Regions from separate parts of the Streptomyces sp. 4F14 genome, predicted to be linked through region 2. Evidence: riboswitches for the same ligand, from Rfam matches in the RefSeq annotation. Region 2 holds a riboswitch; each other region holds the start of a gene.

Region 1 (5,822 bases), 110 kb from region 2:
GGAGTGAAGAAGAGAAGGGGGTCAGCGAGTGCCCTGGGGGCGGCTCGGACTGGGAGGTTCTGCGCCCATGGCCGCCTCCGTTCCGCGATGCGAGTGCGCCCGTGACCGGGCCCGACGCGACGAGTCTGCACCTTCTTGCGTCCAGACGCAAATAAAGGCGGGGACTCTTGCCCGCCTCTCACCTGCGCACACATGAACGGACCCGGTGTCTCCCCAGACACCGGGTCCGTCACCCGCACCCTCCGCTCAGGGTGCGGTCACCACATGCCGCTCACATGTGGACCGTGGGGGCCGCGTTCTCGTCGGCCTTCGGGACGCCCCTGCGGTACATCAGCAGGGTGATGACGGCGCCGACCGCGAAGAACCCGGCCGACCACCAGTAGGCGGTGGAGTACGACTCCAGCGCGGCGTGCGCCTGGACGAGCTTGTCGCCCGCGTACCTGCCGTCCAGGTAGTTGGTCGCGGCGCTGGCCGCGAGGGTGTTGAGCAGGGCCGTACCGATGGAGCCGCCGATCTGCTGCATGGTGTTGACGGCGGCCGAGGCGACCCCGGCGTCGTGCGCGGCGACCCCGCTGGTGGCGAGGGACATCGCGGGCGCCATGACCAGGCCGATGCCGAAGCCGGTGACGATCAGCGGCGGCATGACGTGCGTGAGGTACGTGCTGTCGAGGTCCAGGCCCGTCATCCAGACCAGGCCGAGCGCGCCGAGGGCCATGCCGAGCGGGACGATGGTCTTCGGGCCGATCCGGGGGACCAGGAAGCTGGTCGCGACGGTCGCCGAGATCATCAGCGCGCCGACCATCGGCAGGAACGCGAGCCCGGTCTTGACGGCGGAGAAGCCCAGGCTGAGCTGGAGGTAGTAGGTCAGGAAGAGGAAGACGCCGAACATGCCCGCGCTGGAGATCAGCATGACGGTGAAGGAGGCGCCGCGGTCGCGGTCGAGCAGGACGCGCAGCGGGAGCAGCGGGTGGGACGCCTTGGTCTGCCACCAGGTGAACGCGGCGAGCAGGACGGCGCCGATGGTCAGGAAGCCCCAGGAGCGCGGCGAGGACCAGTCGTGGGACTCGGCCATCGAGAAGCCGTAGACGACGGAGAAGAGGCCGGTGGTGACGAGGATCGTGCCGGGGATGTCGAGCTTCGCGCCGGGTTCGCGGGCGGTGCGCTTGAGCAGGATCCAGCCGCCGACCAGGGGGATCACGGCGAGGGCGAGGTTGACGTAGAGGGTCCAGCGCCAGTCGAGGTACTCGGTGAGGACCCCGCCGAGCAGCAGGCCGACGGCCGCGCCGGAGCCGGCGATGGCGCCGTAGATGCCGAAGGCGCGGGCGCGTTCCTTGGCGTCGGTGAACGTCGTGGTCAGCAGGGAGAGCGCGGCCGGTGCGAGCAGCGCGCCGAAGACGCCCTGGAGGGTGCGGCCGGCGACGAGGACCTCGAAGCTCTGGGCGGCGCCGGCCAGCGCGGAGGCCGCCGCGAAGCCGCCGACGCCGACCAGGAAGGCGACCTTGCGGCCGAAGAGGTCGGCGATCCGGCCGCCGAGCAGCAGGAGGCTGCCGAAGGCCAGGGAGTAGGCGGTGACGATCCAGGTGCGGTCGCCGTCGGAGAAGCCCAGGTCGGCCTGGGCGGACGGCATCGCGATGTTCACGATGGTCGCGTCCAGCGTGACCATCAGCTGGGCTATGCCGATCATCGCGAGGACCCACCAGCGGTGACGGGACGCGGGTTCCTCGGCTGTCTTGGTGAGTGACGTCGTGTCCGGCGTCTCGGTGGTCTGTGACATAGGGGCCTGCTCCGATGAGATGATCGGGCGTCTCGCGAACGAAACGGTTTCGTACTCCAGGAACGCTACACACCCGGCTAGCGAAACTCAACCGTTTCGATAAAGAGACCGCCGTCACATACCAGCCGGTTTCCCGAACGACCTCCCCCAACAGCGGCTTCACCCCGTACGCTGATCACCGCAGCCGGTTCGCCCCGTCAGCCAGACGGGCCGCGTCGCAAGAGGGAACCCGGTGGGAATCCGGGACTGCCCCGCAGCGGTGAGCGGGAACGACCGCCGTCATACGCACTGGGTCCGCACGGACCTGGGAAGCGACGGCCACTAGGTGCCTCCTCCGGAGGCGTGCCCGCGAGTCCGAAGACCTGCCGACTGCCCGTACGCGATGTGTTCGCGTGCGGAGTTCCGGTGACCTCGCGGGTGGGTCGGCGCACAGAAGGCCGTACGGCGCTGCCGTCCGGTCGTCCGCTCCTTCACGCCCTCGTCCCGTCGCCGGGACCTCAGGGAATCGTCTCGTGAAGGAGATCTCCGTGACACCGAAGTCCGCAGCCGCGGCAACCCTGTACGGCTACCCCCGCCAGGGTGAGAACCGGGAGCTGAAGAAGGCGGTCGAGGGCTACTGGAAGGGCCGCGTCACCGCCGACGCCCTCCACGCCACCGCCGCCGACCTGCGCGCCGCCACCTGGCGGCAGCTCGCCGAAACCGGCCTCGACGAGGTCCCGACCGGGGGCTTCTCGCTCTACGACCATGTCCTCGACACCAGCGTCATGGTCGGCGCGATCCCCGTACGCCACGCGGCAGTCGAAGACCCCTTGGACCGCTACTTCGCCATGGCCCGCGGCACGCAGGACGCGCCGCCGCTGGAGATGACGAAGTGGTTCGACACCAACTACCACTACCTGGTCCCCGAGTTGGGCCCGGACACGGTCTTCCGTGCCGAACCCGCCCGGCAGGTCGCCGAGTTGAGGGAAGCCCTCGCTCTCGGTCTCACCGCCCGCCCGGTGCTCCTCGGCCCGGTCACCTACCTGCTGCTGGCCAAGCCCGCCCCCGGCGTCGACCCCGCCTTCGAGCCGCTCACCCTCCTCGACCGGCTCCTCCCGGTGTACGCCCGGATCCTCGCCGAGCTGCGCGCGGCCGGCGCCGGGTGGGTACAGCTCGACGAGCCGGCCCTCGTCCAGGACCGCACCCCGGCCGAGCTGAACGCCGCCGCCCGCGCCTACCGGGACCTCGGCGCCCTCGGGGACCGGCCGAAACTGCTGGTCGCGACCTACTTCGACCGGCCCGGCGAGGCCCTGCCGGTGCTGGCCAAGGCCCCCGTCGAGGGGCTCGCCCTCGACTTCACGCGGCCCGGCACCCTGGAGGACCTCGCCTCCGTGGGCGGACTGCCCGGCAAGCGGCTCGTCGCGGGCATCGTCGACGGCCGCAACATCTGGGTCAACGACCTCTCCGCGTCCCTCACCGTCCTCGGCACCCTCCTCGGACTCGCCGACCGCGTCGACGTCGCCGCCTCCTGCTCCCTCCTGCACGTCCCCCTCGACACCGCCCTCGAACGCGACGTCGACCCGCAGATCCTGCGCTGGCTCGCCTTCGCCCGGCAGAAGACCGCCGAGGTCGTCACCCTGGCCCGCGGACTCGCCCGGGGCACCGGCGCCATCGCCGCCGAACTCGCCGCCAACCACGCCGACCTGGCCTCCCGCGCGGGCTCGCCGATCACCCGCGACCCCGCGGTGCGGGCCCGCGTCGCGGCGGTCACCGAGGCCGACGCGCGCCGCGAACAGCCGTACCCCGAACGGGCCTTGGCGCAGCGCGCCCATCTCGGGCTGCCCCTGCTGCCGACGACCACGATCGGCTCGTTCCCGCAGACCGGCGAACTGCGGTCCGCCCGGGCGGACTTGAGGGCGGGGCGGATCGGGGCCGCCCGGTACGAGGACCGGATGGCCGCCGAGATCCGGGAGGTGATCGCCTTCCAGGAGAAGGCGGGTCTCGACGTCCTGGTGCACGGCGAGCCCGAACGCAACGACATGGTCCAGTACTTCGCCGAACAGCTCACCGGCTACCTCGCCACCCAGCACGGCTGGGTCCAGTCCTACGGCACCCGGTACGTCCGGCCCCCGATCCTCGCCGGGGACATCTCCCGGCCCGAGCCGATGACGGTCCGCTGGACCTCGTACGCCCAGTCCCTCACCGCCCGCCCGGTCAAGGGCATGCTGACGGGGCCGGTGACGATGCTCGCGTGGTCGTTCGTACGGGACGACCAGCCCCTCGGGGACACCGCGCGCCAAGTGGCACTTGCCCTCCGCGACGAGGTCAACGACCTCGAATCTGCCGGGAGTTCGGTGATCCAGGTCGACGAACCCGCACTCCGGGAGACCCTGCCGCTGCGCAGCGCCGACCACGCGGCGTACCTGGCCTGGGCGACGGAGTCGTTCCGCCTCGCCACCTCCGGGGTACTCCCCCGGACCCAGATCCACACCCACATGTGCTACGCCGAGTTCGGCGACGTCGTCCAGGCGATCGACGACCTCGACGCGGACGTCATCAGCCTGGAGGCGGCCCGCTCCCACATGCAGGTGGCCCGTGAACTGGCCGCACACGGCTACCCGCGGGAGGCCGGGCCGGGTGTCTACGACATCCACTCGCCGCGCGTCCCCAGCGCCGACGAGGCGGCCGAACTGCTCCGGGCGGGCCTGAAGGCGATCCCGGCGGACCGCCTGTGGGTGAACCCCGACTGCGGCCTCAAGACACGGGGCTGGCCGGAGACGAGGGAGTCGCTGGAGAACCTGGTGACGGCGGCGAGGAGGGTGAGGGCGGAGCTGTACTGAGGCATGGACCGAAGGGACCCGGGATTCCCGGGTCCCTTCGGTCGTACGGCGAAACATCTCCTTCATACAGGAAGTATTTAGGGGTAACACCCCCTGCCTACCGTCTCCGTGCTCCCGCAAACCGTCTCGCGGGGCAACCGTCCCCACCCCCGCCGCAAGGAGACGTAGTGAGCGTCGAGCCGCAGACAGACGTACGCACCGCACCAGCGCCAAGTACCGACCAGGCCACCAAGGAGACCCTGGAGGACTACACCCTCCGCTTCGCGCCCCGCAGTTACCGCCGCTGGACCCCGATGGTCGTGGCCACGACCGCGCTGGGCGGCATCGCCTACATGGCGGACTTCTCGATCGGCGCCGGCATCGGCCTCGCGCACGGCACCGGCAACGCGCTCGTGGCGATCGCCGTCGCCGCCGTGGTCATCTTCGTCACCGGGTTCCCGCTCGCGTACTACGGCGCCCGCTACAACATCGACCTCGACCTGATCACCCGGGGTTCCGGCTTCGGCTACTACGGCTCGGTGCTGACGAGCGTCATCTTCGCGAGCTTCACGTTCATCTTCTTCGCGCTCGAAGGGTCGATCATGGCCCAGGGGCTGAAGCTGGGCCTCGGACTCCCCCTGTGGCTCGGCTACCTGGTCTCCACGCTGATGGTGATCCCGCTCGTGATCTACGGCATGAAGGCGCTGAGCAAGCTCCAGGTGTGGACGACGCCGATCTGGCTGCTGCTGATGGTGGGGCCGCTGGTCTACCTCGTCGCCACCGACCCCGGCACGGTCGACAAGTTCCTCAACTACGCCGGTACGGACGGGGAGGGCGGCATCAACACCGCGTCCGTGCTCCTCGGGGCCGGTGTCTGTCTCTCGCTCATCGCGCAGATCGGTGAGCAGATCGACTACCTGCGGTTCATGCCGCCCAAGACCGAGGCGAACAAGCGGAGCTGGTGGACGGCCGTCATCATGGCCGGCCCCGGGTGGGTCGTCCTCGGCGCGCTGAAGCAGGCGATCGGCGTGTTCCTGGCCGTGTACATCATCGCCAAGGTCGGGGCGGACGCGGCTCCCGAGCCGATCCAGCAGTTCCGGGGCGCGTTCGACGCGATGATGCCGTCCTGGCTGGTCGTACCGCTCGCCGTCGTCCTCGTCGTGATCAGCCAGATCAAGATCAACGTGACGAACGCGTACTCCGGTTCGCTGGCCTGGACGAACTCCTTCACCCGCGTGACCAAGCGCTAC
Region 2 (5,822 bases):
ACAGGACCTCGCGGACGTCGTCGTCCGGGCGGTAGGCCCGGCCCAGCAGCGAGGAGTGGACGGGGAGGCGGGCGGCGCCCACCCGGACGTCCCGGATGCTCTCCACGAACCGCCGCGCGTCCGCCTCCAGTTCGGGGTGGTGGCACAGGAACGGCAGCCGGAGGCGGGCGACCGGCAGGGCCAGGCCCAGGAGGAGCTGTTCGGCGCGGTCGACCGTGTCCGAGGGGCCGGTGAGGATGACCCGGCGGTCGTCGTTGACGCAGGCCAGGGTCAGGCCGGGGAGGTCCAGGGCGGCGATGAGCCGGCCCGCCTCCGCCTCCGTGTCGCCGTCCGTCACCGGCGGCTCGACCAGCAGCATGCCGCCGGGGTGGCCGGTCAGGGCACGGGCGATCAGGCAGGCTATGCGGGTGCCGTCCGCGACGTCGAAGACGCCCGCCGCGACACAGGCCGCGATGTCCCCGAAGCTCATCCCGACCACCCGGTCCGGGGCCAGCCCCGAACGGCACAGCGCCCGGTGCACCGCCACCGAGCACGCGAACAGCGCGTACTGCGGCGTCCCCACGGGCCCTTGTGCGAGCTCCCGCGAACTCCTCAACTCACCGCTCAGCAGCCGCGACACGACCGGCGCCACCCCGAACTCCGCCGCCACCGGGTCCCCTTCGGCGGCGACCTCCTCCAGCGCCTCCTCCACGACGTCCTGCGCGTCCAGCGCTCTCAGCAGCGGCGCCAGCGTGAAATCCCCCTGTCCGGCGAAGGCATGGACCACCATCCGATCGGCCACCACGGCGACTCCCAGACTCGGCTGACTGTCTTTCGGGAAACAGGTCTCTCGTCCCCCGACCTCAGCACAGCGCGACCCGGCGGTGGCAGAGCGCGCGGCGGCACAGGGGAGCGACTCGGGCGCGCACGCCGGGTTTCGCGATGGCCGCAGCGCGTGCGCCCGGCTCACGCCGCTTCCTTGGGGCTGCCTTCTTGAGGCCGTTCCGCTTACGCCGGGCCCAGGAAGCGGATGTGCGGCCGGCCGTCCCGCGCCTCCTCGGTGACGGTGGCGCGCACGCCGTACACGTCCGCCACGAGTGACTCCGTCAGGACCTCGGCGGGTGTGCCGGCCGCGACGACCCGGCCCTGTTTCAGGACCGCCAGGCGGTCGCAGTACATCGCCGCGAGGTTCAGGTCGTGCAGGGCGACGACCGTCGTCACCTTCAGTTCCGTGATCAGGGTCATCAGGGCCAACTGGTGCTGGATGTCCAGGTGGTTGGTCGGTTCGTCGAGGAGGAGTTCGCGAGGGTCCTGCGCGAGCGCGCGGGCGATGTGCACCCGCTGGCGTTCACCGCCCGACAGAGAGTGCCAGGGCCGGTCCGCCTTGTCGGTCAGGCCGGTGCGCTCCAGCGCCGTCCGCACGGCGTCCTCGTCCCCCGGCGCGGCCGGGGCCCACGCCCTGCGGTGCGGGATCCGGCCCAGCCGTACGACGTCCACGACCGACAGCGCGACCTGCGTGTCCGCCTGCTGCTCGACGACCGCGACCCGGCGGGCGACCGCCCTGCGGCCCACCTCCGGCAGCGGGCGCCCGTCCAGGGTGACCGTGCCCGCGTCGGGGGCCAGGACGCCCGCGAGGATCCGCAGGAGCGTGGACTTGCCGGAGCCGTTCGGGCCCAGCAGGCCGGTGACCCGGCCCGGGCGGGGCGTGAGGGTGACGCCGTCGAGGATCAGGGTGCCGCCCGCCGTACGGCGTACCCGGTCGGCGTTCAGGCCGGTCATCGCGCGCCCTTCGTCCGGTACAGCACCGCCACGAACGCCGGGACACCGATCAGCGACGTCACGACCCCCACCGGGACCTCCTGCGGGGACAGCACCGTGCGGGCCAGCGTGTCGACCCACACCAGGAACACCGCGCCCGCCAGCGCCGTCGCCGGAAGCAGGCGCGTGTGGCCCGGGCCGGTCAGGGCGCGCGTCGCGTGCGGGAGGACCAGGCCGACGAAGCCGATCGCACCCGCCGAGCTGACCAGGGCCGCCGTCAGCAGGGCCGTCGTACACAGCAGGACCAGGCGGGTACGGGCCACGGAGACGCCCAGCGACGCCGCCGCGTCCTGCCCGAACGCGAACGCGTCCAGCGTGCGCGCCTGGCCGACGCAGACCAGCAGCGCCGCCGCCAGGATCGCCGTACCGACCGTGACGTCCGTCCAGTCCGCGCCGCTCAGCGAACCCAGCAGCCAGAACAGGATGCCCTTCGTGGTCTCCGCGTCCGCCGCCGTCATCACGATGAACGACGTCAGCGCGGAGAAGAGCTGCATCGCCGCGACCCCCGCGAGGACCACCCGGTCCGTCGTGCCGCCCAGCGTGTGGCTCAGCAGCAGGACCAGGCCGAACGACAGCACCGCGCCGATGAACGCGCCGCCCGACACGGAGACCAGGCCGCCGCCCGCGCCGAGGACGACGATGACGACCGCGCCCGTCGAGGCGCCCGAGGAGACGCCGAGGACGAAGGGGTCCGCGAGCGGGTTGCGCAGCAGCGACTGCATCACCGCGCCGCACACCGCGAGCCCGGCGCCGCACACCGCCGCGAGGAGCGTGCGCGGCAGGCGCAGGTTCCACACGATGCCGTCCCGCAGCGGGCTCAACTCCGTGTGGCCCCAGCCCAGATGGGACGCCACCGACGCCCACACGTCCGCGACCGCGATGTCCGCCGGGCCGATAGTGATCGCCAGCGCGACCGAGGCGGCGAGCACCGCGAGGCCGCCCGCGCCCAGCAGGAGACCCCGGGTCACCTGGACAGGCCGTACGTCCGCAGCGCCGCCGCGACCTTCTCGATGCCCTCGACCGTACGGATCGTCGGGTTCATGGCCTGGCCCGACAGCAGGACGTACCGCTTCCCCTTGACCGCCGTCATGTTCTTCGTGACCGGGTTCGACTCCAGGAACTCGATCTTCTTCGCGGCCGTCTCCGCCGTCTGCTGCTTGCGCGTCAGGTCGCCGATCACCAGGACCGCCGGGTCACGGTCCGCGACCGTCTCCCAACTCACCTGCGGCCATTCGTCCTTGGTGTCGTCGAAGACGTTCTTCGCGCCCAGCGTGCGGGTGATGACGCCGGGGGCCCCGCAGCAGCCCGCGAGGTAGGGGGACTGGGAGTTCGCGAACCAGTAGAGCAGGGTGACGTCCTGCGCCTTGAGGCCCGAAGTCGCCTTCTGCACACGGCCCTTGAGGTCCGCGACCAGCTTCTCGCCGCGCTCCTGCACGCCGAACAGCCGTGCCAGGTCCAGGACTTCGCCGTAGATCGCGTCGAGCGCCAGCGGCTGGGTGCGGGCGCCGTCGCCGTCACCGTCGTTGTCCTTGCCCACGCAGTCCGAGGGGGACAGGTACGTCGGTACGCCCAGCTTCTCGAACTGCTTCCTCGGGGCCACACCGCCCTTGCCGAGCGTCGACGCGAACGACGCCGCCACGAAGTCCGGCTCCGTGTCGAGGACCGTCTCCAGCGAAGGGGCGTTGTCCGCGAGGCGCTCGACCTTCGCGTTCTCCTTCTCCAGGCCCTTGGACACCGGGTCCGTCCAGGTCGCCGTGCCGACCATGCGGTCCGCGAGGCCCAGGGACAGCATGATCTCCGTCGTGCCCTGGTTCAGGGACACCGCGCGCTTGGGCGGGCTGTCGACGGTGACCTTCTGCCCGCAGTTCGTGAGGGTGACGGCGTCGGCCGCGGTCGCCTCGCTCCCGTCGGAGGACGTGCCGCACCCCGCGGCGAGGACAACGGACATGAGAGCCGGCACAGCAGGACGTGCGAGTCGCACAGAGCTTCCTTCGGCGTCGAGGGCTCGTACGCGAAGCCCGGTCGTACGGTCGCACTCCCGACCGCGGTCCCGGCCGGAAGCCGCCAGCAGGTCTTCGGACTCGGGATCGTCCAGCCGGGGCGCCTTCCCGGACACACCGTCCAGTGGCCTGCTGCCCCGCCCGTCACCCTCACCGCTGCGCGTCAGCTCCGGAGTCCCACCGGATTCCCTGACCCGTGCGCTCACCTGCACGCACGTGGGTTCGACTGGCCCTGGGAAGCTATCACACAGGGGGTTCGGGCCGTGCCCGCGCTGTGTTCCCCCACTCCCTCCCCAGCATCGCGTACACGTACTCGCTGCCCCAGCTCTCCCCGTTGACGTCGTTCTCGATCAGGTGGGCCTCCCGGCGCATGCCGAGACGCTTCCGTGGCGTAACCCCGGCCGCCGTACGCGGGGTTGAAGACCCAGCCGATCTCGGTCTGCCGGGCGTTCGCACTCCTCCCGGCTGAGTGGCGGCCGGTACAGATAGCGGGTGACCTCGTCGGGGTCGTCCGGGGTGAAGAGGCGGAGGTGGAGGCGGTCGGTGGTGAGGGAGGTCATCCGGGGAACGCAACTCCCGGTCGGTGGCCCGCGCTTGAGGATTCCTCAGGCGTTCGTGAGGGCGGCTTCGAGCGCCGGCCCCGTCATCTCGATGACGATCGCCCCCTCCCGCAGGCTCTCCGGCAGACGCGCGACATCCTCCTGCGCGCGGCACGCGACGTGACCGCCGGGCTCGACCACCACCGCACCGAGCCGCACCGCGAGTTCGGCGACGAGGCCGAACACCCCACCCGGCTGCGGGCGTTCCACCGTGATCCCGTACGCGTCGACGAAGAACTCCGCCTCGCCGCCGTCCTCCGCGCGCACCCAGTACTCCGCGTCCGACGGCTCCACCACCGCGTACGGCCCGAGAACGTCCCGTACGACGGCCGGATCGGGCGGAACGGTGCTCTCCCCGCCCTCGGCGAACCGGTAGATCGACGGACCCCAGCTCACACGTCCCCCTCGGCGGCCATGCTCCGCCGCCACCGCATCTCCCCCTCGTGCCACTCCCCGGTGGCGACGAGCCCTGCCCCCGCCGCCACGGCCGCGGACGCGGCATGCTCGGGATGAACATGCGCGACGACGGCCCGAACCGGCACCTTCCCGAGCCACCTCACCAGCCCCTTGGCCGCCTCGCCCGCGATCCCCCGCCCCTGCCACGGCGTCCCCACGACCCACGCGACCTCGGCGACGCCCCCGGGCACGACCGTCGCCTGCACGGTCCCCACCAGACACCCCTCCTCCCGCAGCCGGATCACCCAGTTCAACCACGAGACACCGGGCTCGGGACACCCCACGACCAACCGCCGGTACCGCCCCCGCAGTTCCTCCACCGTCTCCGGCGCCCCACCGATGAACACGTGCAACGCCGGATCGGCCAGCACCCCCGCCATCTCCTCGGCGTACTCGACCCGCAAAGGCACCAACTCCAGCCGCCCGGTACGAATCAACTCCGCCGAAACCCCGTTCACCTATGACGCCCCTTGTCCTGTAACTCGGTTCCCTCAACTATCCCGCGTCCTCGTACGTCGCGTCCGCCGTCCGCTCCTCGCCCAGCCAGGTCGTCAGTGCCCACCACCAGTGGAGTGTTTCCGTGTGGGCGCCTGATCCGGTGCTCAGGGAGCTGCCGGTGATCTGCTGGAGGCGGGCCAGGCGGTAGCGGATGGTGTTGGGGTGGGTGAAGAGGGCGGCGGCGGTCTGGTCGAGGCGGCGGCCCAGGTCGAGGAAGGTGAGGGCGGTCAGGGCTAGTTGGCGGTGGAAGTCGTCGGTGGGGTTCAGGGCGCCGAGGAGGCGGGTTGTTACGTGGGCGCCCAGCAAGGGTTGTTCGGAGAGGGCCAACTCCGCTGCGAGGTCGGTGAGTTCGTGGAGGCCGTGGCGGCTCTGGCGGCGGAGGAGGTCGACTGCCTTGACGCACAGGCGGTACAGCTCGGGGAGGTCGGCGAGGGGGGCGGCCGGGGCCACGACGACCAGTGCGCCGGGTTCC
Region 3 (5,822 bases), on a different contig from region 2:
ACGCCTTGTCGAGACGCCGCAAGGTGGCCTGCTGGGAGGAGAACGACCAGCGGCCCTGACGCGCCGGGTCGAACGCGCGGATGTCCTTGAGCTGTGCGGACTGCATCCCGTACTTGATGCTCGTCTTCGAGCTGTGCCGATAGGCGTCGCGGCGTTCCTCTAACGCCCCGTTGTAGAGCGAGCAGTGATCGGCCAGCATCGCGGTCAACGCGGCGGCCTGGCCCACTGTGGGCCGCATGAGGAACTTGTACGCACGGATCATCCGGCCCACCCCTTCCGGTCGAGTTCGCTTGATCATTCTACGCTTGGTCTATGTCACCACATGGGGAACCAAGCCCCGATATCCGCCGAGGCCGCCACGTCATCTACAACCTCCACGCACATCTGATCTTCGTCACCAAATACCGGGGCGGTGTCTTCACCGACGACATGCTGACCCGCTGCGAAGAGGTCATGCGCGACGTATGCGCGGGATTCGAGGCATAGCTTCGGGAGTTCAACGGCGAGGCCGACCACGTACACCTGTTGGTGCACTACCCGCCGAAGGTCGCCCTGTCCAAGCTGGTCAACAACTTGAAGGGCGCCAGCTCCCACTACCTGCGGCAGGTGTACACGGGCACGATGAACCAGACGATCATGCACGTCCACCTGTGGGCCCCTCGTGCTTCGCCGGTTCCTGCGGCGGCGCCAATCCAGATCGTCAAGGCCTACATCGAGAACCAGAAGCGACCCGACTGACCGTCCTCACAGAAGCGCAGAGAACTCCGACGCTCCGCGCCTCCGGGCCAGGGATCGCATTCCCTCCCGGCGTAAACGCCGGGATTCCCTGCGAAGATCAAAGGATGGCTACGGCGGTGAGGGCGGAACCCCCGGTCAGCAGAGCGCTGGGCAGCCCCGCGAGCCGCGTGGAATCCAGCATGTCCTGCGCCAGCAACGCACCGACGGTGACACCGGCGGCCAGCCCCATGCCGCTCAGGATCTGGGAGGCGACCAGGACGCGCAGGACCCGGCGTTGGGCCTGGGCGGGATCCGTCGAGGGGGTCGTCGCGGTGGCGGTCATCTCCAGACCTCCCCTTTCACGCCCGCTGCCCCCGATACCTCCGCAGCACCCCGGCGACCGCACACCGCAGACAGTCGTCGTCCGGCGCCCGATGGCACGGCGCCGGCCCTCCGACCAGCGCTTCGAGTTCCGCCAACAACCGCTCCGTACGCCTCACTTGCTCCCCGAGCACCCGTACCCGCGCGCTCTGCCCGCCGACCTGCCGCCGGCTGGCGATCAACCGTTCGTACTCGGGGACGGTGAGCGCCACCGCCTCGCGCCCGCCGAGGGTGATGCGGCGGGGCCGGGGTGTGTTGGGCACGTGGTTCCTCCGCTCCTCGCCGAAGCCAAAGCCGGAAACACGTGAGGGCCTCGCGGTCGAGGCCCTCACGTGTCAGACGGTGACGGTCTCCCGCCGGACCACGGGGTCGGGCCGCAGCAGCCGGTGTGCCAACTCCCCGAAGGCGAGCCCGAATCCGGTCCACAGGGTGGCCTGGATGGCGAGCGTGGAGAGCCGGAACCGCCACAGGACGGCGGCCGGGAAGTCCGCGGGCACCTCGTTGACGACGGGCAGGAAGGCGTACGCCAGCCCGACCGCGGCGATGAACGCGGTCACCGCGACGACCGTCGCCCACCAGTTGCCGAGCCCCGGCGCGAGCCGTCTGCCGAGGAGGGTGGCGGCGACCGCGAGCAGGACGCTGAGCACCAGCATCAGGAAGAACAGGGTGGTGCGCTTCCCGATGGTGTCGCCGTTGCCGACGGCGGGCGGGTTGGCCGGGTACTTGAGGAAGGGGACGACGTACACGGCGACCAGCGCGACGCCGGACAGGAGCAGCGCGGTGGCCCGGGGGCTGAAGCGTCCGACGCGGCCGAGCGCGAAGCAGTACGCGAGGGCCGCGATGCCGCCGAAGGCGACGCCGTAGACGAGGACGCCGGTCGCGAGGCCGGCGGTGGACTGGAGGGAGCGGGAGACGAGTTCGACCTCGTGGCCGTGCTCGTGGGAGTGGGCCTCCTCGAAGCCGATCGCCTTGTCGACGGAGGGTTCCCCGAGGAAGTAGGCGACGATCAGGGCGAGCACGCCGGCCGCGAGACCGGCGAGCATGCCCCGCACGAGCAGGTTCCGTACGGTGGTGGAGTTCATGGGGGTGTCGGCGTCCCTCGGGTCAGTGGCAGGGGAAGCCGAGCAGGTGGCGGGCGTCGTGCACCCACTCGTGGACCTCTTCGCCGGAGAAGACCGACAGGGCGCCCTGTTCGGCGCCGACGAAGTACAGCAGGATCAGCATGAGGACGCCGAAGAAGACGGCCCAGGGGGCGATGTCCTTCAACGGCAGCTTGAGCGGGGTGGTGGCGGTGGTCGGCTGGGCGACGTGCTGCGCCATGGCAGGGCCTCCTTCGGGAGTTCGCGTCCCGTCTCGGTGGTGCTCCGTACGACGGCTACGGGTCTGACTCACCCCCGCCTCAAGGAGCGCGAGGGGCACACAGTGGCGCGACCGTGCCGGATTCTCACCGGCTTCCGTCCTGCCGTCGTTGTCGGGGTGACGATACCGCGTGACGTGTACCCGACCAACCCCGCGTCACCAGGCACTTTCCTCCGTGTGGGTCGGGTCCGGTCCGAGGTTCAGCTCCACGGGCGCCCGGTCGCAGTGCAGGACGCCGTCGGCGACCGTGGCCGTGGCGACCTGGAGGGAGGAGCGGCGGGTGCGGTGGGTGCCGTCGTCGTCGGTGATGCCGGGCGGCCGGCCGGGGTGGGTGAAGTAGAAGACGTACGCGGTGTCGCCCTGGACGACGACGTCGGCGTGGTGGCCGATGTTGCCGTCGTCGGTGCGGTGGCCGGGGGTGTCGAGGACGAGGCCCTGGTAGTGCCAGGTGGTGAGGTCGTCGGAGCGGAAGACGCCCTGGCCGCGCCATTCGTCGACGAGCATCCAGTGGAAGCCGCCGAGGGTGAAGACGTTGGGGCCCTCGTGCGGGCGGTGGTCGACGACGACGCCGGTCGGTTTCCACGAGTACAGGTCGGGGCTGTCGGCGGCGCAGGTGGCGGAGGACCGGGTCTCGTCCTTGAACCACATGCGCCAGCCGCCGTCGGGCAGGGGGTGGACGCAGGCGTCGATGACGCGGCCGGAGTCGAGGTCGAGGGGGCCGTGGTGGGTCCAGGTGAGGAGGTCGGGGCTGGTGTAGTGGCGGATGCTCGCGGGGGCGGCCCAGGAGTCGGGGACGCCCTGGATGTAGCTGACGTACAGGTGGTACAGGCCGTCGTGCCAGAGGATCTCCGGGGCCCAGAACGTGTTGCGGCCCCATTCGGTGTCGAGGCCGGGGAGGGTGCCCCGGTAGGTCCAGGTGCGGCCGGCGTCTGCGGAGACGGCGACGCCGAGGTCGGTGCCGTGGACCCAGGCGGCGCCGGGGCCCTGGGCGGTGGTGCGGCGGTTGGTGTAGACCAGCCACCATTCCCCGGTCGCGCGGTTCCAGATCGCCGTCGGGTCGGCGGCGCCGTCGTACACGGGGTCGCGGAAGAGGGGCGCGGGGTTCATCGGGTGTCTCCTCGCGGGCCGCCGGTCGACTCGCGGATCACGAGCGTGAAGCCGCTCACGAACTCCTCGTACCGGGGCGGTGGTTCGTGCTGGTCGATGCGGGTGGTCAGGAGGGCGACGGCGTGTTCGGCCATGCCATCGTGGTCGGGGTCGACGCTGGACAGGGACGGGACGAGGTAGGCGCTCTCGGCGATGTCGTCGAAGCCGATGACCTTGACCTGGCCGGGGACGCGGACGCCGTGGTCGGCGAGGCCGCGCAGGACGCCCATGGCGAGGGTGTCGGTCACGCAGAACACGCCGTCGAAGTCCAGGCCGCCCGCCACCATGTCCCGCGCGCAGTGCGCTCCTTGCGCGAGCCCGAACCGGCCGACCTTGCGCACCAGCCCGGGGTCGTAGGGCAGGCCCGCGTCGGTGAGGGCCTGCCGGTAGCCGGCGTGGCGCAGGCTGGAGGTGTCGACCTCGGCCGTCTCCCCGCAGACCAGCGCTATCCGCCGGCAGCCCCGCCCGACGAGGTGGGTGACGGCCGCCCGGGACGCCTCCTGGTTCGGCATGCCGACGTGGTCGACGGGTCCGCCGGTGATGCGGTCGCCGAGCACGACCACGGGGTGTTCGGCGGTGAGCCGTTCGGCGTCGCTCTGCCCGAGGCCGACGGCGCTGAGCAGGAGGCCGTCGTAGAGGCGGTTGCGGGACAGGGAGAGGGCGTCGAGTTCGCTCTCCCGGGTGGCGCCGGTCTGCTCGATGCCGACGCGCAGGCCGCGCCGTGCCGCCGCCGTGATCACCCCGGCCGCGAGGCGGCTGTAGTAGGGGCTGTCGACCTCGGGGACGGCGAGGCCGATGGTGCCGGTGCGGCCCTTGCGGAGGTTGCGGGCGGCGACGTTGACCCGGTAGTCGAGCCGGGTCATCGCCGCGAGGACCCTCTCGCGGGTCTCCCGCCGTACGTTGGGGTGGCCGTTGATGACGTTGGAGACGGTCATCGCGGACACCCCGGCCGCCTTCGCCACGTCCTGGATGGTCGCCACGGGTCAGGTCAGCGGGGCCTGGAGCGTGAGGAACGAGTGCGGGGGCAGGGTGAGGGTCAGGCCGCCGTCGGTCGTCTTCACCCCGTCGAAGGGGCGCGGGGCGACGGTCTCCCGCTGTTCGGGCGTGTTGTGGTCGGCGAGCCGGCCGGCCGTCAGGAGCCGGGCGACGGGGTCGCCGAGGGTTCCTCCCCGCAGGTCGAGCGTGACCTCGGCCGGCTCTTCGGCGTCGAGGTTGGAGAGGGAGACGAGGACCTGGCCGTTCTTGACGCTGGCGGAGACGGAGACGGTCGTGAGTTCCGTCCCGGCGACGGTGCGTCGGGCCTCGTCGGCCTTGAGGTGGACTGCGAGTGAGGTGGCGTCCTGGTGGTCCTTGTTCATCTCGAACACGTGGTACGTCGGAGTGAGGACCAGCCGGTCGCCGTCGGTGAGGATCATCGCCTGGAGGACGTTGACCGTCTGGGCGATGTTCGCCATGTGGAGGCGGGCCGCGTGCTTGTGGAAGATGTCAAAGTGCGTGCTGGCAACGAGCGCGTCGCGCATGGTGTTCTGCTGGAAGAGGAAGCCCGGGTTGGTGCCCGGCTCGACGTCCCACCAGGTGCCCCATTCGTCGAGGACCAGGCCGACCGTGCGTCCACGGTCGTAGATGTCCATCACGGTGGAGTGTCCGGTGAGGATGTCGTCGATGCGGCGGGCCGCGAGCATCGTGCGGTAGTAGTCGTCGGTGTCGAAGTCGGTCGCGCTGCCTTTCGCCTCCCACGGTCCGGCCAGTGTGTAGTAGTGAACGGACACGCCCTGGAAGAAGTTCCTGGGTGTCGCGTCGCATCCGAAACAGCTGATCTGCTGCATCAGCGTCTCGGTCCACTTGTAGTCGGCGTCCGAGGCGCCCGAGGCGATCCGGTACAGCTTGTTGTCGCCGTGGTCGCGGCAGTACGTGGCGTACTGGCGGGCGAGGTCGGCGGAGTACTCGGCGCGCATGTTGCCGCCGCAGCCCCAGGTCTCGTTGCCGATGCCCCAGTACGTGACCTTCCAGGGCTCCTCGCGCCCGTTGTCCTTGCGCAGCCGCACCATGGGGCTGTCGCCGTCGCGGGTCAGGTACTCGACCCACTCGCTCATCTCGCGCACGGTCCCGGAGCCGACGTTCCCGCTGATGTAGGGCTCGGCGCCGAGGAGTTCGCACAGTGCCATGAACTCGTGCGTGCCGAAGTGGTTGTTCTCCTCGACGTTCCCCCAGTGCGTGTT
Region 4 (5,822 bases), on a different contig from region 2:
CGTACGCCGATGTGAACCCGCGGTTCATCGGCATCCCGTTCTTCTACTGGTACCAGATGCTGTGGGTGCTCATCTCGACCGCGCTCACCATGACCGCGTACAAGCTGTGGCGGCGTGACCAGCGCGCCCGCAAGGGGGGTGCGTCGAAGTGAACGGCGGTGTGAACGGCGTCGCGCTCGGCGTCTTCATCTTCTTCTTCCTCGCGGTCACCGTCATGGGCTTCCTCGCGGCACGCTGGCGCAAGGCCGAGAACGAGCACTCCCTCGACGAATGGGGGCTCGGCGGGCGGTCGTTCGGGACCTGGGTGACGTGGTTCCTGCTCGGCGGGGACCTGTACACGGCGTACACGTTCGTCGCGGTGCCGGCGGCCGTGTACGCGGCCGGGGCGGCCGGGTTCTTCGCCGTGCCGTACACGATCCTCGTGTACCCGCTGATCTTCACGTTCCTGCCCCGGCTGTGGTCGGTCTCGCACAAGCACGGGTACGTCACCACGTCCGACTTCGTGCGTGGGCGGTTCGGGTCCAAGGGGCTGTCCCTGGCGGTCGCGCTCACCGGGATCCTCGCGACGATGCCGTACATCGCGCTCCAGCTCGTCGGCATCCAGGCGGTGCTGGACGTCATGGGCGTCGGGGGCGGCGAGGACACGAACTGGTTCGTCAAGGACCTGCCGCTGCTGATCGCCTTCGGTGTGCTGGCCGCGTACACGTACTCCTCGGGGCTGCGGGCGCCGGCGCTGATCGCGTTCGTCAAGGACACGCTGATCTACATCGTGATCACCGTGGCGATCATCTACATCCCGATCAAGCTGGGCGGGTTCGACGACATCTTCGCCTCGGCGAGCGAGAAGTACACCGCTGCCAAGGCGGGCGGGCTCGTTCCGGCCGAGGCGGGCCAATGGACGTACGCCACGCTCGCGCTGGGCTCCGCGCTCGCCCTGTTCATGTACCCGCACTCGATCACCGCGACGCTCTCCTCCAAGAACCGTGAGGTGATCCGTCGCAACACCACGATCCTGCCGCTGTATTCCCTGATGCTCGGGCTGCTCGCGCTCCTCGGCTTCATGGCCATCGCCGCGAAGGTCGACACCCACGGCAACAACCAGCTGGCCATCCCCCAGCTGTTCGAGGACATGTTCCCCGACTGGTTCGCGGGCGTGGCGTTCGCGGCGATCGGTATCGGGGCCCTCGTCCCGGCAGCGATCATGTCCATCGCGGCGGCCAACCTCTTCACCCGGAACATCTACAAGGACTTCCTGAAGCCGGACGCCACGCCGGAGCAGGAGACGAAGATCTCCAAACTGGTCTCGCTCCTGGTGAAGGTCGGCGCCCTGGTCTTCGTCCTGACGATGGACAAGACCACCGCGATCAACTTCCAGCTCCTGGGCGGCATCTGGATCCTCCAGACCTTCCCGGCCCTCGTCGGCGGCCTCTTCACCCGCTGGTTCCACCGCTGGGCGCTGCTGGCCGGCTGGGCGGTCGGCATGGTCTACGGCACGATCGCCGCGTACGGCGTCGCCTCCCCCACCCAGAAACACTTCGGCGGCTCCAACGACAAGATCCCCGGCATCGGTGAGATGGGCTACATCGGCCTCACAGCCTTCGTCCTGAACGTGGCGGTGACGGTGGCCCTCACGTTCGTCCTACGCGCCGCCAAAGCCCCGGACGGGGTGGACGAGACGAGCCCGTCGGACTACACGGCGGACGCGGGCGACCCCGGGGTCCAGACGGAACTTCCCCCGGCGACTTCGGGAGCGGCCCACTAGCTCGACACTCCCTGCCGTCTGGCGGCTGCGGCACCACCGTGGTTGCTCGCGCAGTTCCCCGCGCCCCTGGAAGATGCGCTGCCGCGCACTTCCAGGGGCGCGGGGCTGTATCTGATAGCGGCTCCGCCGCGGGGCGCGAGCAACCACGACGCACCCGCAGACCGCCACCGACAGCACCCCCACCCCCTGCCCGGCATCACAGTTCCCACCCACAAGTTGACGCTCCGAAGCCGACGCGACACAACATCTGGGGGTGACCTGACAGCCCGGCACTAGATGTATGCTCATGCTCGCTGTCGCCGCAGGGGAATCCGGTGGGAATCCGGAACTGTCCCGCAACGGTGTACTTGTGCGTATACGCGCACGGGAGTCAGTCCGAGGACCTGTCGGCAGCAAGCGCCAGCCGTGCCAAGGGACGGCTCGGTGTGCCCTGACGTCCGGGCCTCGCGGAGTGGGCCGGGGACGCGTACGCGCTGTGCGTCCGTGCTGCCCCCTGCCCTCCCGCGAAGGCCCCTTGCCGAGCGAGGGAGAGCCTCACGTGACCATCGCGCCAGCCGAACCGGCTTCAGAGGTCCAGGCGGTCGAGACCGAGAACGACGGTCCCGGTACCGCGCTGCTGCGGACCCTGACGGAGCTGACCGCCGACCTGCCCGACGCGGACCCCGGCCGGGTCGCCGCCGCGGCTCTGCGGGGCCGTTCCGCGCGTGCGGACGAGGCCGAGCTGCGCGAGCTGGCCACGGAGGCCGCCGCGGGCCTGATCGCGGAGGACCCGGCGTACTCCCGCCTCGCGGCCCGCCTGCTGACGATCAGCATCCGCGCCGAGGCCGCCTCGCAGAGTGTGACGACGTTCACGGAGTCGATCTCCGTGGGCCACCGCGAGGGCCTGATCGCGGACCGCACGGCGGAGTTCGCGCGGATCCACGCCACGTACCTGGACGGCCTGATCGACCCGGCCGCCGACGACCGCTTCGGCTACTTCGGCCTGCGCACCCTGCACAGCCGGTACCTGCTGCGCCACCCGATCACCCGCAAGGTGATCGAGACGCCCCAGCACTTCCTGCTCCGGGTCGCCTCGGGCTTGGCCGAGGACGACACCGTCCGCGCCCTGGACGAGGTCTCCGCCCTGTACGGCCTGATGAGCCGCCTGGACTACCTCCCGTCCTCCCCCACGCTGTTCAACTCGGGCACCCGGCACCCCCAGATGTCGTCCTGCTACCTCCTGGACTCCCCCAAGGACGAGCTGGACTCGATCTACGACCGCTACCACCAGGTCGCCCGCCTCTCGAAGCACGCCGGCGGCATCGGCCTCTCGTACTCCCGCATCCGCTCCCGGGGTTCGCTGATCCGCGGCACGAACGGACACTCCAACGGCATCGTGCCGTTCCTGAAGACGCTGGACGCGAGTGTCGCGGCCGTGAACCAGGGCGGGCGGCGCAAGGGCGCGGCGGCGGTGTACCTGGAGACCTGGCACTCCGACATCGAGGAGTTCCTGGAGCTGCGGGACAACACGGGCGAGGACGCCCGCCGTACGCACAACCTGAACCTGGCGCACTGGATCCCGGACGAGTTCATGCGCCGCGTGAACGCCGACCAGGAGTGGTCGCTGTTCTCGCCCTCGGACGTGCCCGAGCTGGTCGACCTGTGGGGCGACGAGTTCGACGCGGCGTACCGCAAGGCCGAGGCCGAGGGGCTCGCCAAGAAGACGATCCCGGCGCGGGACCTGTACGGCCGGATGATGCGCACCCTCGCGCAGACCGGCAACGGCTGGATGACGTTCAAGGACGCCGCGAACCGTACGGCGAACCAGACCGCCGAGGCGGGCCACGTCGTCCACTCCTCCAACCTCTGCACGGAGATCCTGGAGGTCACCGACGACGGGGAGACGGCCGTCTGCAACCTGGGTTCGGTGAACCTGGGCGCGTTCGTCACCGGTTCGGACATCGACTGGGACCGGCTGGACGAGACCGTCCGCACCGCCGTGACCTTCCTCGACCGGGTCGTCGACATCAACTTCTACCCGACCGAGCAGGCGGGCCGCTCCAACTCGAAGTGGCGGCCGGTGGGCCTGGGCGCGATGGGCCTCCAGGACGTCTTCTTCAAGCTGCGGATCCCCTTCGACTCGGCCGAGGCCAAGGCGCTCTCCACCCGGATCGCCGAGCGGATCATGCTCGCCGCGTACGAGGCGTCCGCCGACCTCGCCGAGCGCTCCGGCCCCCTCCCCGCCTGGGAGAAGACCCGTACGGCCCGTGGCGTGCTGCACCCCGACCACTTCGGCGTCGAGTTCACCTGGCCGGAGCGGTGGGCGGCCCTGCGCGAGCGCATCGCGTCGACCGGGCTGCGCAACTCGCTGCTCCTCGCCATCGCGCCGACCGCGACCATCGCGTCCATCGCCGGTGTGTACGAGTGCATCGAGCCGCAGGTCTCCAACCTGTTCAAGCGCGAGACGCTGTCCGGCGAGTTCCTCCAGGTCAACTCGTACCTGGTGCAGGACCTCAAGGACCTCGGCGTGTGGGACGCCCGTACCCGTGAGGCGCTGCGCGAGGCCAACGGCTCGGTGCAGGACTTCGTCTGGATCCCGGAGGACGTCCGCGCGCTGTACCGCACGGCGTGGGAGATCCCGCAGCGCGGTCTGATCGACATGGCGGCGGCCCGTACGCCGTACCTCGACCAGGCGCAGTCCCTGAACCTGTTCCTGGAGACGCCGACCATCGGCAAGCTCTCCTCGATGTACGCGTACGCCTGGAAGTCCGGGCTGAAGACGACGTACTACCTGCGCTCGCGCCCGGCGACGAGGATCGCCCGCGCGGCCCAGGCTTCTGTCCCGGTGCAGGCCACCCCCGACCCCGACGCGGTCGCCTGCTCCCTCGAAAACCCCGAGTCCTGCGAGGCATGCCAGTAATGACCACCGAAGCCAAGAAGAACCTGCTCGACCCCGGCTTCGAGCTGACTCTCCGGCCCATGCGCTACCCGGACTTCTACGAGCGCTACCGGGACGCGATCAAGAACACGTGGACGGTCGAGGAGGTCGACCTCCACTCGGACGTCGCGGACCTCGCGAAGCTGTCGGCGGAGGAGCAGCACCTCATCGGGCGCCTGGTCGCGTTCTTCGCGACGGGTGACTCGATCGTCGCGAACAACCTCGTGCTGACGCTGTACAAGCACATCAACTCCCCCGAAGCGCGGCTCTACCTCTCGCGCCAGCTCTTCGAGGAGGCCGTGCACGTCCAGTTCTACCTGACGCTGCTCGACACCTACCTGCCCGACCCGGACGACCGCGCCGCCGCCTTCGCGGCCGTCGAGAACATCCCCTCGATCCGTGAGAAGGCAGAGTTCTGCTTCAAGTGGATCAACGAGGTCGAGAAGCTGGACAGCCTCCAGACCCAGGCCGACCGCCGCCGCTTCCTGCTGAACCTGATCTGCTTCGCCGCGTGCATCGAGGGCCTGTTCTTCTACGGCGCCTTCGCGTACGTCTACTGGTTCCGCAGCCGGGGCCTCCTGCACGGCCTCGCGACCGGCACCAACTGGGTCTTCCGCGACGAGACGATGCACATGTCCTTCGCGTTCGACGTGGTCGACACCGTCCGCAAGGAGGAGCCGGAGCTCTTCGACGACGTCCTCCAGAAGGAGGTCACGGACATGCTGGCGGAGGCCGTCGAGGCGGAACTCCAGTTCGCCCGCGACCTGTGCGGCGAGGGCCTGCCCGGCATGAACACGGAGTCGATGCGCGCGTACCTCGAATGCGTCGCCGACCAGCGCCTGGTCCGCCTCGGCTTCGCCCCCGTCTACGGCTCCGAGAACCCCTTCTCCTTCATGGAGCTCCAGGGCGTCCAGGAACTGACCAACTTCTTCGAGCGCCGCCCGTCGGCCTACCAGGTCGCCGTGGAGGGCACGGTCGACCTGGACGAGGACTTCTGACCCGGCCCGTCCCGTCACCCGGCCCGGCACTCCCCCGAGTGCCGGGCCGTCGTGCTGGTGTCAGTGGGCGATCGGCCGCAGCCGCAGGTCCCTCGGGCGCAGCGTGATGCCGATGCGGTGCCTGGAGTCCGAGGCCGGGGTTTCC

Evidence for each region. A riboswitch is a leader RNA that binds a small molecule or an ion and turns the genes downstream of it on or off. The one in region 2 is predicted to bind cobalamin.
Region 1: it holds a riboswitch for cobalamin, as region 2 does, so the genes downstream of both, metE (5-methyltetrahydropteroyltriglutamate--homocysteine S-methyltransferase) here and ACLZOT_RS23340 (ABC transporter substrate-binding protein) in region 2, are expected to answer to the same signal.
Region 3: it holds a riboswitch for cobalamin, as region 2 does, so the genes downstream of both, ACLZOT_RS07920 (CbtB domain-containing protein) here and ACLZOT_RS23340 (ABC transporter substrate-binding protein) in region 2, are expected to answer to the same signal.
Region 4: it holds a riboswitch for cobalamin, as region 2 does, so the genes downstream of both, ACLZOT_RS09940 (ribonucleoside-diphosphate reductase subunit alpha) here and ACLZOT_RS23340 (ABC transporter substrate-binding protein) in region 2, are expected to answer to the same signal.

Annotation. Positions count from the first base shown of each region.
Region 1 covers NZ_JBLRVY010000013.1:196,555-202,376, forward strand. The annotation lists gene ACLZOT_RS23790 (MFS transporter) at 272-1,774, opposite strand; cobalamin riboswitch at 1,943-2,159, shown strand; gene metE (5-methyltetrahydropteroyltriglutamate--homocysteine S-methyltransferase) at 2,302-4,593, shown strand; gene ACLZOT_RS23800 (purine-cytosine permease family protein) at 4,761-5,822, shown strand, end outside.
Region 2 covers NZ_JBLRVY010000013.1:85,108-90,929, reverse strand. The annotation lists gene ACLZOT_RS23355 (ACP S-malonyltransferase) at 1-784, opposite strand, end outside; gene ACLZOT_RS23350 (ABC transporter ATP-binding protein) at 988-1,758, opposite strand; gene ACLZOT_RS23345 (FecCD family ABC transporter permease) at 1,755-2,765, opposite strand; gene ACLZOT_RS23340 (ABC transporter substrate-binding protein) at 2,762-3,745, opposite strand; cobalamin riboswitch at 3,846-4,043, opposite strand; gene ACLZOT_RS23335 (hypothetical protein) at 4,041-4,169, opposite strand; gene ACLZOT_RS23330 (hypothetical protein) at 4,403-4,792, opposite strand; gene ACLZOT_RS23325 (GNAT family N-acetyltransferase) at 4,789-5,310, opposite strand; gene ACLZOT_RS23320 (PucR family transcriptional regulator) at 5,348-5,822, opposite strand, start outside.
Region 3 covers NZ_JBLRVY010000004.1:189,738-195,559, forward strand. The annotation lists partial or broken gene ACLZOT_RS07895 (RNA-guided endonuclease InsQ/TnpB family protein) at 1-262, opposite strand, end outside; partial or broken gene tnpA (IS200/IS605 family transposase) at 313-738, shown strand; partial or broken gene ACLZOT_RS07905 (MFS transporter) at 842-1,060, opposite strand; gene ACLZOT_RS07910 (hypothetical protein) at 1,077-1,361, opposite strand; gene ACLZOT_RS07915 (CbtA family protein) at 1,434-2,180, opposite strand; gene ACLZOT_RS07920 (CbtB domain-containing protein) at 2,203-2,418, opposite strand; cobalamin riboswitch at 2,454-2,603, opposite strand; gene ACLZOT_RS07925 (glycosyl hydrolase) at 2,614-3,564, opposite strand; gene ACLZOT_RS07930 (LacI family DNA-binding transcriptional regulator) at 3,561-4,583, opposite strand; gene ACLZOT_RS07935 (alpha-N-arabinofuranosidase) at 4,587-5,822, opposite strand, start outside.
Region 4 covers NZ_JBLRVY010000005.1:105,870-111,691, reverse strand. The annotation lists gene ACLZOT_RS09950 (DUF3311 domain-containing protein) at 1-152, shown strand, start outside; gene mctP (monocarboxylate uptake permease MctP) at 149-1,762, shown strand; cobalamin riboswitch at 2,030-2,168, shown strand; gene ACLZOT_RS09940 (ribonucleoside-diphosphate reductase subunit alpha) at 2,301-4,661, shown strand; gene ACLZOT_RS09935 (ribonucleotide-diphosphate reductase subunit beta) at 4,661-5,677, shown strand; gene ACLZOT_RS09930 (cytochrome P450) at 5,738-5,822, opposite strand, start outside.